One region of the Bradyrhizobium sp. 14AA genome, then DNA from elsewhere that is predicted to be linked to it. Evidence: predicted binding sites of a transcription regulator. Region 1 holds the regulator's gene; each other region holds the start of a gene.
The links. Region 1 encodes HrcA, which represses chaperone genes, less so after heat shock. Its sites were predicted from a motif close to GTTAGCACTCNCNNNNNGNGAGTGCTAAC; they were not measured.

Region 1 (4,513 bases):
GACGGAAAGATAGAGCCCACCCCCTCACCAATACCGGCCGCATTTTCGGGCTTCTGTTCGTATACGAACGGACCTAGGCTTCCCCAGTTGGATCATCCTAGAGGGAGGCGAATGATGCTGGATCGACGACAAATCCTCGCGGCACTTGGGACCACCGCGCTCGTGGCCCTTGCTCCGACGGCGCTCCTCGCGGCCGCATCGATCAAACCCGACGATGCTTCCGTCCTGCTCGTGATCGACGTGCAGAATTGTTTCCTGCCGGGCGGCAGCCTCGCGGTGAAGGAAGGCGAGCAGGTGGTGCCCGTCATCAATAAGATGGCAAAGGCGTTTGCGAACGTGGTGATGACGCAGGACTGGCACACGCCGGGCCACGTTTCGTTTGCGTCAGTCCACTCCGGCAAGAAGCCGTTCGAGACCGTCGATCTTCCCTACGGCAAGCAGGTGCTGTGGCCCGACCATTGCGTGCAGGGCACCGATGGCGCTTCGCTGTCAAAGGATCTTGCGATCCCGCACGCCGAGCTCATCATCCGCAAGGGTTTTCACAAGGACGTCGACAGCTACTCGGCCTTCCTCGAAGCCGACGGCAAGACCTCGACCGGACTTGCCGGCTATCTCAAGGGCCGCAAGATCAAGCGCGTCTTCGTTGCTGGCCTTGCGACGGATTTCTGCGTCGCCTGGACCGCGCTCGACGCGCGCAAGGCGGGCTTCGAGGTCTATGTGGTCGAAGACGGCTGCCGCGGCATCGACACGCAGGGCTCGCTGGCAAAAGCCTGGGCCGACATGGCCAAGGCCGGTGTGAAGCGGATTCAGTCTGCGGATATCGCGGTGAGCGCGTAAGGCGCGGCTTACGCCGCGCCGTTCGACTCGTTGCTGTTAGCGGCGGCCGCGGCCTTCGCGCCGCCCTTGGCGACACCGACCAAAGCCGGGCGCAGCACGCGATCGCCGATGGTGTAGCCGGCCTGCATGATCTGCACCACGGTGCCCGACGGCACCGACGCATCAGGCACTTCGTACATTGCCTGGTGGAAGTTCGGGTCGAACTTCTGGCCCTGCGGATCGAGCTTCTTCACGCCGTGCTTTTCTAGCGCGTTGAGCAGCGAACGCTCGGTGAGCTCGACGCCCTCGATCAGCGAGATCAGGCCGGGATCGGCCGTGGCACGAGCCTCGGCCGGAACGGCGTCGAGCGCGCGCTGGAGATTGTCGGCGATGTCGAGCACGTCGCGGGCAAAGCCGGTGATGCCGTAGAGGCGGGCGTCGGCGACCTCCTTGGTGGTGCGCTTGCGCAGGTTCTCCATCTCGGCCAGCGTCCGCAGCATGCGGTCACGCGCCTCGGCGGCTTCCTTCTGCAACAGCTCGACCGAGCCGGGCTCGGGATCGTCGGGCATGATATAGGGTTTTGACACCACGGGCTCGCCGGTCGCAGCGGTCGTGTCTTCGGGTTGCCGGTCTCGATCGGTCATCGGCTCTAATCTCGAACTCGTTTCCAGGGATTGTTGGCCCGGATATCGTGCCTAAGCGTGCGAAAATCAAGCGCCCGTGATCGGTGGAAACGCCGGTCAGCCCCCCAAAAGGCGGCTGACGATGCGGGCCGCGTAGTCCACGGTCGGGATCACGCGGGCATAATTCAGCCGCGTCGGCCCGATCACGCCCAAAACACCGACAATATGGCCGGCGGCATCCCGATAGGGCGAGATGATCGTGGAGGAGCCGGACAAGGAAAACAGCTTGTTCTCCGAACCGATAAAGATGCGCACGCCCTCGGCGGTCTCCGCGCGGCCGAGCAGGTCGATCACGCCCCGCTTGGTCTCGAGATCGTCGAACAGCAGCCGAACGCGCTCCAGATCCTCCAGCGCATGCAAATCTTCCAGCAGATTGGCGTGGCCGCGGACGATGAGCTGGCGATCCTCGTTCTCGCCCCCGGACCAGCTGGCGATGCCGGCGGAAATCACCTTTTGCGTGAGCTGATCGAGCTCGGCGCGGGCCTCCCCAAGGGCAGTTTCGAGCTCGAGCCGTGCCTCGGCCAGCGTCCGGCCGCGGATCCGGGCATTAAGGAAATTGCCGGCCTCGATGAGCGCCGAGGAGGGAACCCCGAGCGGCAGCGCCAGCACGCGGTTTTCGACCTGGCCATCCTCGCCGACCAGGATCACCAGCGCCTTTTCCGGTTCCAGGCGGACGAATTCGATGTGCTTGAGCCGCGCATTGGATTTCGGCGTCAGCACCACCGCGGCGGCCCGCGTGAGACCGGAAAGCCGCGTCAGCGCCTGATCCAGCGCCGCCTCGACCGACTGCGCCTGGCCCACGGAGGTAAGCTGGCTCTGGATCGACTGCCGTTCGGCCTCGTTGAGGTCGCCGACCTGCATCAGGGCATCGACGAAGAAGCGCAGGCCGAGTTCCGTCGGCAGCCGGCCGGCGGAGGTGTGCGGGGCATAGATCAGCCCGAGCTGTTCCAGATCAGCCATGACGTTGCGGACCGAGGCCGGCGACAGCGGCATGGCGATCAGCCGCGAGATATTGCGCGAGCCCACGGGCTCACCGGTCGCGAGATAGCTTTCGACAATTTGACGAAATATGTCGCGGGAACGCTCGTTGAGCTGGGCGAGGCCTGCGCGCGGCGCGATCAGATGGATCGGATCGTGATGGGCCACAGACGGTAACTCCTCTCAGATGCTCATAATTTGTCCATCCCGGAGGGTTCTGACAAGCGTGGCGTTCGCGGGCCCGAAATCAGGGGTGAAAAAACCTTGCCGCCTACCCTCACCCCACCTACAAGCACCGCGAATAGCCCTTTTCCGAGAGTTTTGGAGGATTTCCCATGCGGCCAAGCCGCCGTGCGCCCGACGAATTGCGCCCCGTGACGCTGGAGCGCGGCGTGGTCAAATATGCGGAAGGCTCCTGCCTCGTGAAATTCGGCGACACCCATGTGCTGGTCACCGCCACGCTGGAAGACCGCCTGCCGCCGTGGCTGAAGGGCCAGGGCCGCGGCTGGGTCACCGCCGAATACGGCATGCTGCCGCGCGCGACCTCGGAACGCACCCGCCGCGAGGCCTCCGCCGGCAAGCAGAGCGGCCGCACCGTCGAGATCCAGCGCCTGATCGGCCGCTCGCTTCGCACCATCGTCGATCTCGAAGCGCTCGGTGAGCGCCAGATCACGGTCGATTGCGACGTGCTCCAGGCCGACGGCGGCACGCGCACGGCCTCGATCACCGGCGCCTGGGTCGCGCTCGCCGATTGCATCAACTGGATGAAGGCGCGCAACATGATCAAGGCCAACGTCATGCGCGACAACGTCGCCGCGATCTCCTGCGGCATCTATCAGGGCAAGCCGGTGCTGGATCTCGACTATGCCGAGGATTCGGAAGCCCAGACCGACGCCAATTTCGTCATGACCGGCGATGGCCGCATCATCGAGGTGCAGGGCACCGCGGAACGCGAGCCGTTCACGCAAGACGAGTTCCTGGCGCTGATCGCCTTGGCGCAAAAGGGCATCGCCCGTCTGGTGGACTTGCAGAAACTGGCCGTGGCGTAGTCAATAGGCCATGCACCGCCGAATCACTGACAAGCTCGTCATCGCGACCCACAATCCCGGCAAGCTCGCCGAGATGAAGGAGCTTTTGGCACCTCACGGCGTCGAAGTGGTCTCGGCTGGCGAACTCGGCCTGGGCGAGCCCGAAGAGACCGGCAACGACTTTCGCAGCAACGCCGCGATCAAGGCGATCGCGGCGGCGCAGGCGACGAAGCTTCCGGCATTCGCCGACGATTCCGGCATCGTGGTCGACGCGCTCGACGGCGCGCCCGGCATCTACAGCGCGCGCTGGGCCGGTCCGAGCAAGGACTTCGCCGCGGCGATGGCACAGATCGAGCGGCTGTTGCAGGAGCGCGGCGCGACCGCGCCCGGCAAGCGCAAGGCGCATTTCGTCTCCGCGCTCTGCGTCGCCTGGCCCGACGATCATCTCGAAGAGGTCGAGGCGCGCGTCGACGGCACGCTGGTCTGGCCGCCACGCGGCACCGCCGGCTTCGGCTACGACCCGATGTTCTTGCCCGACGGCCACAGCCGCACCTTCGGCGAGATGGAAAGCATCGAGAAGCATGGCCTGCCGCCGCTCGGACTCGGCCTGTCGCATCGCGCCCGCGCCTTCGTGAAACTGGCGGAGATCTGCCTTGAGCCGCGCTAAGGAAGCCTTCGGCGTCTACGTGCACTGGCCGTTCTGCCTGTCGAAGTGCCCCTATTGCGACTTCAACAGCCATGTCCGCCACGCCGCGATCGACGAGGCGCGCTTCGCCTCCGCCTTCGCCCGCGAGATCGCAACCACTGCCGAGCGCGCGCCCGGCCGCAAGGTCACCTCGATCTTCCTCGGCGGCGGTACGCCCTCGCTGATGCAGCCGGCAACCGTCGGCGCCGTGCTCGATGCCATCGGCAAGCACTGGACTGTCGCTGATGACGTCGAAGTCACGCTCGAAGCAAACCCCACCAGCGTCGAGGCCACGCGCTTTGCCGGCTATCGCGCCGCCGGCG
Region 2 (4,513 bases), on a different contig from region 1:
GCTGAGGTCCGAGATCCATTGCGTCTTCACTGATGGAGTATCGCAGCGCGCTCGATCGTACACAAGGGTCGGGCGCCTAAAGCTTGGCTCGGAGCACCGACAGGTTTTGGCGCGAGCCGGCCACTCATTATCTGCCTCGATCGCGTTGGCCGGAGCTAGTCAATTGGCACATGTTGGATTGGAGCGAAAGCTAAATTGTTCAAATTAATTATGAGGCGGCGTGTGCACGACGTGTGCACCGGCACATCAAGAAAAATCGCGGCAAGGCAACGTGTGCGGGCTTGTGGCGCATGTGCAGGTCTGGGGTTTTCCGAGGCCAGGAGGCCGGCGAGTGCTTACGAGCCGTGTCAGTTGTGGGACAATCGACAATCATGGGTTTGACTTCCACTCTCTCCGCCATCTCCACGAGTTTGTACGCCAGCCTACGATATTGAGCTGTTTGCGCGCGCTAGCGCGAACAGGCGTCTCGATATTGAAGTGCGTCGGACAAATATTGAGAACCCAGCGGAAGATTGCCGTCAGCCGGGGTAATACAACATAGCCTTCGACAAAGCGTCTGCCGTTAAAGACGACTTTGCCTTCAACGCGTACGTGTAGTCATTCGGCGGGGAGTCGGACGACAATCAGCGCCGGGGTCATTCTCGACGTAGTAAAATCAGGTCTCTAGCGCCGCAGTGCGGCTGATTAAGGGGTCAAAGCCCGATCAGCACTCACACTATGGGGCTCAGTGGCAAAATGCCATCCGTGCTCATGATTGATCTGGCTCTACCAACGCCGCGTCGCTATCGTGCAACTGGACCGAAGAGGCCCGGCATTGTTGCCGGGCCTTTCCACCCGATGGCGGCTAAACGATTGGACTTAGAAGTCCATACCGCCCATGCCACCCATACCGCCACCGCCGCCAGCTGGCATACCGCCGCCCGCGCCTTTCTTCGGCAACTCGGCGACCATAGCCTCGGTCGTGATCAAGAGCCCCGCAACCGACGCTGCGTTCTGGATCGCTACACGTACGACTTTGGTCGGGTCGATGATGCCTTTAGAGATCAGGTTGACATATTCGCCGGTCTGCGAGTCGAAGCCATAGGCGTATTGATCCTTCTCCAGAATTTTGCCAATGATAACCGAGCCGTCTTCGCCTGCATTGATCGCGATCTGGCGGGCCGGCCAGGACAGTGCCTTGCGCACGATCTCGACGCCGGTCTTCTGGTCGTCGTTCTTGGTGCGCAGGCCCTTAAGATGCTCGGATGCGCGCAGCAGGGCGACGCCGCCGCCGGGAAGGATGCCCTCCTCAACCGCCGCACGGGTCGCATGCATCGCGTCATCCACGCGATCCTTGCGCTCCTTGACCTCGACTTCAGTTGCGCCGCCGACGCGGATCACCGCGACGCCGCCTGCGAGCTTGGCCAGCCGCTCCTGGAGCTTCTCACGGTCGTAGTCCGAGGTGGTTTCCTCGATCTGCGCCTTGATCTGCTGAACGCGCGCTTCGATGTCCGCTTTCTTGCCCGCGCCGCTGACAATGGTGGTGTTCTCCTTGTCGATCATCACCTTCTTGGCGCGGCCGAGCATGGTTAGGGTGACGTTCTCGAGCTTGATGCCGAGATCTTCCGAGATCGCCTGACCACCGGTCAGAACCGCGATGTCCTGCAGCATGGCCTTGCGGCGATCGCCGAAGCCCGGAGCCTTGACGGCCGCGACCTTGAGGCCGCCACGCAGACGGTTGACCACGAGGGTGGCGAGAGCTTCGCCTTCAACATCTTCCGCAATGATAACCAGCGGCTTGCCGGACTGCACGACTGCTTCCAAGAGCGGAAGCATCTCGTTAAGGTTAGAAAGCTTCTTCTCGTTGATCAGGACATAGGCGTCTTCGAATTCAGCGCGCATTTTGTCGGCGTTGGTGATGAAGTAAGGGGAGATATAACCGCGGTCGAACTGCATGCCCTCGACGACTTCGAGTTCTGTCTCGAGCGATTTGGCTTCCTCAACCGTGATGACGCCCTCGTTGCCGACCTTCTTCATGGCGTCGGAGAGAAACTTGCCGATCTCGGCGTCACCGTTGGACGAGATCGTGCCGACCTGGGCGATTTCCTCGTTCGAGGTGACCTTCTTGGAGTTCTTGACGAGGTCGGCGACGACGGCTTCCACAGCCAAGTCGATACCGCGCTTCAGATCCATCGGGTTCATGCCGGCTGCAACCGACTTGGCTCCTTCTCTGATGATGGCCGCGGCCAGTACGGTCGCGGTGGTGGTGCCGTCGCCAGCAGCGTCGGCCGACTTGGAAGCGACTTCGCGCACCATCTGGGCGCCCATGTTCTCGAACTTATCTTCGAGTTCGATTTCCTTGGCGACGGTGACGCCGTCTTTGGTGACGCGGGGAGCGCCGAACGACTTATCGAGCACGACGTTGCGGCCCTTGGGGCCGAGTGTCACCTTGACCGCGTTGTTGAGAATGTCGACGCCGCGTAGCATGCGATCGCGGGCCTCGACGCCGAATTTAACTTCCTTGGATGACATGATGATCTCCGTTTGACTGGTCAGATCCCCAGAAGGCCGCGCAATTGGGCGACGTTCTTGAGGGCTGAGATCTAGATTGCGGGCCACATCCTTCGAGACGTCCGCTGCGACGACGCCTTAGGATTAGGAATCTGGCTGGCCCTTACGCGACCTTCTTTCTGGCGGCCGGAAGATCGGTGAGAATGCCCATGATGTCGCTCTCTTTCATGATCAGCAGATCCTGGCCGTCGATCCTGACTTCAGTGCCGGACCACTTGCCGAACAGCACGCGGTCGCCGACCTGCAGATCGATCGGTATCAGCTTGCCAGCTTCGTCCCGGCCGCCTGGGCCGATCGCCGTGACCTCGCCCTGCGAGGGCTTTTCCTTGGCGCTATCCGGAATGATGATGCCGCCGGTGGTCTTCGCTTCGGCATCGATACGCTTGATTACAACGCGGTCGTGGAGCGGACGGAACTTCATGGCGTCCTCCTTCGCTTTTTGTGATTATTTGGATTGGCAGTCGTAATGAACGAGTGCTAGCGCCCTTTACATAACCCCGAAACTCGAAGGCGCAAGGGTTTCGGGGCGTTTGTCACGTCAATCCCTCATGGGCGAAACATTTTGGCGACCAGCTTATCTGCCGACGGTTGGCTTCAGGTCGTGTGGGTAACTTGCAAATTAGCCGTTTAGGTGTGGTCTCTCAGGAGGTTGTCCATCTGGTCTGAACCGAGGAGGAAAGTAGGCAACGCGCTCATATGGATGAACCACAGCGTTCTGCCCGATGCCTCGACTGCAATCGTCCAGGTCACGGTCTGGATCGACATTTGCATGGGCACGTTCTATTCGGCCATGCTTCAGAAGCGGACCACCGGATGAAGGGTTTGATCAAAGGCTTCCTCGATTGGAGCTTTCGTTGAGTACGGTGAAGGTTCTCGAGGCGACGACTTATCGTTTCAGCGAACACGTTCGGCTGTTGCCGCACCGCTTGATGCTTCGTCCGCGCCAAGCCCGCGAGCTTCGGTTGATTCCAGCAACGTCTCGGTGACGCCGCATGCGGCCTTGACGTGGGGCCACGATGTGTTTGGCGATGCCATCGCCACGGCCACGTTTCAGATGACAGCCTCCAACCTGGTGATCGCCTGCGCCACGGAGGAGCTTCAACTCGACGCCGTTGAATGGCCGGTGTTCGATATCGCTGTCTCGGCCATGTCTTATCCATTCCGCTATTCTGATGAAGACTGGACCGATCTCGGCGCCTTGGCTCTCCCCCAGTTTTCGGACACGGTTGGGCTCCTGCGAAATTGGGCGCAAATGTTCGTGCGAGGAAGTCGGACTGACACGTTATCGCTGCTGAAGGATCTCAGCGTCGGCGTCTCCGAAGCTATCCGGTATCCGTGAGGATGAGGGCACCCAGACGCCGGTAGAAACCCTGAATCGTGGCTGGGGGTCATGCCGAGATTATGCGGTGTTGTTCAGCGAAGCAGCACGCATGCTCGGGTTCGGAGCCAGAATCGTCTCCGGCTACTTTTACAATCCAGAACACGACAACGTCGGATCGGTCGGTGCGGGATCAACCCATGCGTGGGCGGAGATCTTCGTACCGGGAGCTGGCTGGATCACATTCGACCCCACAAATCGTAGCCTCGGCGGCTTCAATCTAATCCCAGTCGCGGTCGCGCGCGATATCCGGCAGAAGATCCCAGTGTCTGGCAGCTTCGTCGGTAGCATCGGCGCTTTCGCTGGGATGTCCGTGGAAGTTCTTGTCACGTCTTAGATCGACGGGACATTCGGCGGCTCCGGCCGTGAGACGTAGAGGCCTTCGACATTGCGCACTTTGTCCACGAAATTCGGATCGGTTGAGAGCTTGAGTATCTCCATCCGGTGCGGCTGCAGCAGAAAGCCCGCCGACACCAATAGGCCCTGGTCTTGCCTATAGCGGGAGCTCCCATGAGTGGCCTCGTCAGGGCAGCTCTCCAAAGTTCTCACGATCACGGTTTCGATGCGGGCTTCGGTCAATCGTGC
Region 3 (4,513 bases), on a different contig from region 1:
TTGGTGCGCAGGCCCTTAAGATGCTCGGATGCGCGCAGCAGGGCGACGCCGCCGCCGGGAAGGATGCCCTCCTCAACCGCCGCACGGGTCGCATGCATCGCGTCATCCACGCGATCCTTGCGCTCCTTGACCTCGACTTCAGTTGCGCCGCCGACGCGGATCACCGCGACGCCGCCTGCGAGCTTGGCCAGCCGTTCCTGGAGCTTCTCACGGTCGTAGTCCGAGGCGGTTTCCTCGATCTGCGCCTTGATCTGCTGAACGCGTGCTTCGATGTCGGTTTTCTTGCCGGCGCCGCTGACGATGGTGGTGTTCTCCTTGTCGATCATCACCTTCTTGGCGCGACCGAGCATGTTGAGCGTCACGTTCTCGAGCTTGATGCCGAGATCTTCCGAGATCGCCTGACCACCGGTCAGAACCGCGATGTCCTGCAGCATGGCCTTGCGGCGATCGCCGAAGCCAGGCGCCTTGACGGCCGCGACCTTGAGGCCGCCACGCAGACGGTTGACCACGAGGGTGGCGAGAGCTTCGCCTTCGACATCTTCCGCAATGATAACCAGCGGCTTGCCGGACTGCACGACTGCTTCCAAGAGCGGAAGCATCTCGTTAAGGTTGGAAAGCTTCTTCTCGTTGATCAGGACATAGGCGTCTTCGAATTCAGCGCGCATTTTGTCGGCATTGGTGATGAAGTAGGGGGAGATATAACCGCGGTCGAACTGCATGCCCTCGACGACTTCGAGTTCTGTCTCGAGCGATTTGGCTTCCTCAACCGTGATGACGCCCTCATTGCCGACCTTCTTCATGGCGTCGGAGAGAAACTTGCCGATCTCGGCGTCACCGTTAGACGAGATCGTGCCAACCTGGGCGATCTCCTCGTTCGAGGTGACCTTCTTGGAGTTCTTGACAAGGTCGGCGACAACGGCTTCCACAGCCAAGTCGATACCGCGCTTCAGGTCCATCGGGTTCATGCCGGCTGCAACCGACTTGGCTCCTTCTCTGATAATGGCCGCGGCCAATACGGTCGCGGTGGTGGTGCCGTCGCCAGCAGCGTCGGCCGACTTGGAAGCGACTTCGCGCACCATCTGGGCGCCCATGTTCTCGAACTTATCTTCGAGTTCGATTTCCTTGGCGACGGTGACGCCGTCTTTGGTGACGCGGGGAGCGCCGAACGACTTATCGAGCACGACGTTGCGGCCCTTGGGGCCGAGGGTCACCTTGACCGCGTTGTTGAGAATGTCGACGCCGCGTAGCATGCGATCGCGGGCCTCGACGCCGAATTTAACTTCCTTGGATGACATGATGATCTCCGTTTTTGACTGGTCAGATCCCCAAAAGGCCGCGCAATTGGGCGACGTTCTTGAGGGCTGAGATCTAGATTGCGGGCCACATCCTTCGAGACGTCCGCTGCGACGACGCCTTAGGATAAGGAATCTGGCTGGCCCTTACGCGGCCTTCTTGCTGGCGGCCGGAAGATCGGTGAGAACGCCCATGATGTCGCTCTCTTTCATGATCAGCAGGTCGCGGCCGTCGATCTTGACTTCAGTGCCGGACCACTTGCCGAACAGCACGCGGTCGCCGACCTGCAGATCGATCGGTATCAGCTTGCCAGCTTCGTCCCGGCCGCCTGGGCCAATCGCCGTGACTTCGCCCTGGGAGGGCCTTTCCTTGGCGCTATCCGGAATGATGATGCCGCCGCTGGTCTTCGCTTCGGCATCGATACGCTTGATTACAACGCGGTCGTGGAGCGGACGGAATTTCATGGCGTCCTCCTTCGCTTTTTGTGATTATTGGGGATTGGCAGTCGCAATGAACGAGTGCTAGCGCCCTTCACATAAGCCCGAAACTCGAAGGCGCAAGGGTTTCGGCTCGCGATGCTTGATCGCTGAGTCGATTCAGCGAGTGACTCCGCAGCGAACAGGAGGGTTAGTCATCACGGCCTGTAGCGTTTGTCACGCCAATCCCTCATGGGCGAAACCTTCCGGCGATCAGTTTACCTGCCGACTTAGCTTCAGCCCGTGAGGTAACTTGTAAATTAGCCGTTTAGGCGCATAAGGATGGCATGTCTGACTCGTCTTACCGATCCTGCAAGTGCGGCGCTGTCTATAGCCGAACCGAGTCCATGGCTCCCGCCGGACAGATCAGCAGCTTTGAGTGTTCCGTTTGCGACGCAACTCTTGAGACATGGAACACGACTTGGGTGCCTACCTATCACTTCCTTGCCGGGCCGGTGAGACCTCCAGAACGATGAGGCCGCTTCAGTCCTACTGGCTCGTTTCGACTCCGCTTGAGCTAGTTTGACTTTGGCATTTGTTCTGAGTGCGACAAGTCCCATATCAAGCTCAGCCGATGGTACCTATCGGCGACAGCGAGTTCGGTAGCGCTTATGCCGTACTTTTCCGACTGTGAGATGGCACTCTAGCTGCCGCAGGGCCGTTGTCTCTTTGAGAATGGTCTCAGGCCGCGATCGCAGTTATCAGGGGCTTCGGAACCGATGTCCTCTGCTTGGCAACGATTTCACACGTCAGGGGACATTTACTCCCGGCGACCGTCCCACGAACCAATGGTGCAGATCTCGGCGAACGAGAGAGCGGAAAATGCTCCGCAGGCCAGGAAAGTAGGCACCGCGCTCATATGGATGAACCACAGCGTTCTGCCCGATGCCTCGACTGCAATCGTCCAGGTCTCGGTCTGGATCGACATTTGCATGGGCACGTTCTATTCGGCCATACTTCAGAAGGGGACGACCGGATGAAGGGTCTGATCACAGGCTTCCTCGATTGGAGCTTTCGTTGAGTACGGTGAAGGTTCTTCACACGACGACTTATCGTTTCAACGAACACGTTCGGCTGCTGCCGCACCGCTTGATGCTTCGTCCGCGCGAAGCCCGCGAGCTTCGGTTGATTTCCAGCAGCGTCACGGTAACGCCGCATGCGGCCTTGACGTGGGCGCACGATGTGTTTGGGAATGCGATCGCTACGGCCACGTTTCAGATGACAGCCTCCAACCTGGTGATCGCCTGCGCCACGGAGCTTCAACTCGACGCAGTTGAATGGCCGGTGTTCGATATCGCTGTCTCGGCCATGTCTTATCCATTCCGCTATTCTGATGAAGACTGGACCGATCTCGGCGCCCTGGCTCTCCCACAGTTTTCGGACACGGCGGGACTCCTGCGAAATTGGGCGCAAATGTTCGTGCGAGGAAGTCGGACTGACACGTTATCGCTGCTGAAGGATCTCAGCGTCGGCGTCTCCGAAGCTATCCGGTATCAGAGCCGTGAGGATGAGGGCACCCAGACGCCGGTAGAAACCCTGAATCGTGGCTGGGGGTCTTGCCGAGATTATGCGGTGTTGTTCAGCGAAGCAGCACGCATGCTCGGGTTCGGAGCCAGAATCGTCTCCGGCTACCTTTACAATCCCGAACGCGACAGCGTCGGATCGAGCGGTGCGGGATCAACCCATGCGTGGGCGGAGATCTTCGTACCGGGAGCTGGCTGGATCACATTCGACCCCACAAATCGTAGCCTCGGCGGCTTCAATCTAATCCCGGTCGCGGTCGCGCGCGATATCCGGCAGACGATCCCAGTGTCTGGCAGCTTCGTCGGTAGCATTGGCGCTTTCGCTGGGATGTCCGTGGAAGTTCTTGTCACGTCTTAGATCGACGGGACATTCGGCGGTTCCGGCCGCGAGACGTAGAGGCCCTCGACATTGCGCACTTTGGCCACGAAATTCGGATCGGTTGAGAGCTTGAGCGTCTCCATCCGGTGCGGCGGCAGCCCGAAAGCTCGCCGACACCAATAGGCCCTGGTCCTGCCTATAGCGGGAGCTCCAATGAGTGGCGCTCTCAGGGCAACTCTCCAACGTCCTCACGATCACGGCTTCGATGCGGGCTTCGTCAATCGTGCGCGGCGCGCCGGAGCGCGGGTCGTCGTGCAGCCCGGCGACGCGCTTCTCCATAAAACGACGCCGCAACAGCCTGCGGTCCGCCGGTTCAGGCCAGCTTGGTCGCGACTTCCGGTTCTCACCACCCTCCGCACAGCTCAGCACGATCCGGGCTCTCAGAGCCAGCGCCTGCGGGGTCTTCCGACGCATCGTCAGCGTCAGTTCGGCACGCTCATCGTCGCTCGACATCAGGTGAGAGCGCGACAAGCAGATCAGTGCCGCCAGGTTCGCTGGATCCCCAATCCTACGAACCGATCACTCAGCTCTTTGTGGGCGTCCTCAAGAGTTCGGCTTCCACGCCGGCTGCGCATGCCTTGGCGAAGGAATAGTCCATGCTCGTGGAGGCAACCGCCTTCACGAATTCGGTGATGACGTTGTCTCTTGAGTATGGGCCGGCCGCCTTAAATTTGGTGACGGCGCCGTCTGCCGCAGTGAACTGCGCGACGCACATGGGGACCAGGATCGACATCCGGCCGTTGCTTTCTGCCGTTGCGTTCATGGTTCTGGCAGTGCCGTCGGTGACCCAGCCGCCCCAACCAAATCCGATCGTCATTGCTGCAACAGCGCCGAAAGCGATA

Region 2: RAD15_RS02475 (co-chaperone GroES) is a predicted target of HrcA. The motif match lies at 3,004-3,032, and genes of this name have one in related genera.
Region 3: RAD15_RS31880 (co-chaperone GroES) is a predicted target of HrcA. The motif match lies at 1,791-1,819, and genes of this name have one in related genera.

The regions. Positions count from the first base shown of each region.
Region 1 covers NZ_JAVAYM010000004.1:120,536-125,048, reverse strand. The annotation lists gene pncA (bifunctional nicotinamidase/pyrazinamidase) at 115-837, shown strand; gene grpE (nucleotide exchange factor GrpE) at 846-1,460, opposite strand; gene hrcA (heat-inducible transcriptional repressor HrcA) at 1,557-2,645, opposite strand; gene rph (ribonuclease PH) at 2,813-3,526, shown strand; gene rdgB (RdgB/HAM1 family non-canonical purine NTP pyrophosphatase) at 3,537-4,172, shown strand; gene hemW (radical SAM family heme chaperone HemW) at 4,159-4,513, shown strand, end outside.
Region 2 covers NZ_JAVAYM010000001.1:557,251-561,763, forward strand. The annotation lists gene groL (chaperonin GroEL) at 859-2,511, opposite strand; gene RAD15_RS02475 (co-chaperone GroES) at 2,654-2,971, opposite strand; partial or broken gene RAD15_RS02480 (transglutaminase family protein) at 3,405-4,265, shown strand.
Region 3 covers NZ_JAVAYM010000022.1:71,620-76,132, reverse strand. The annotation lists gene groL (chaperonin GroEL) at 1-1,295, opposite strand, end outside; gene RAD15_RS31880 (co-chaperone GroES) at 1,440-1,757, opposite strand; gene RAD15_RS31875 (hypothetical protein) at 2,530-2,703, opposite strand; gene RAD15_RS31870 (transglutaminase family protein) at 2,787-3,650, shown strand; gene RAD15_RS31865 (hypothetical protein) at 4,195-4,513, opposite strand, start outside.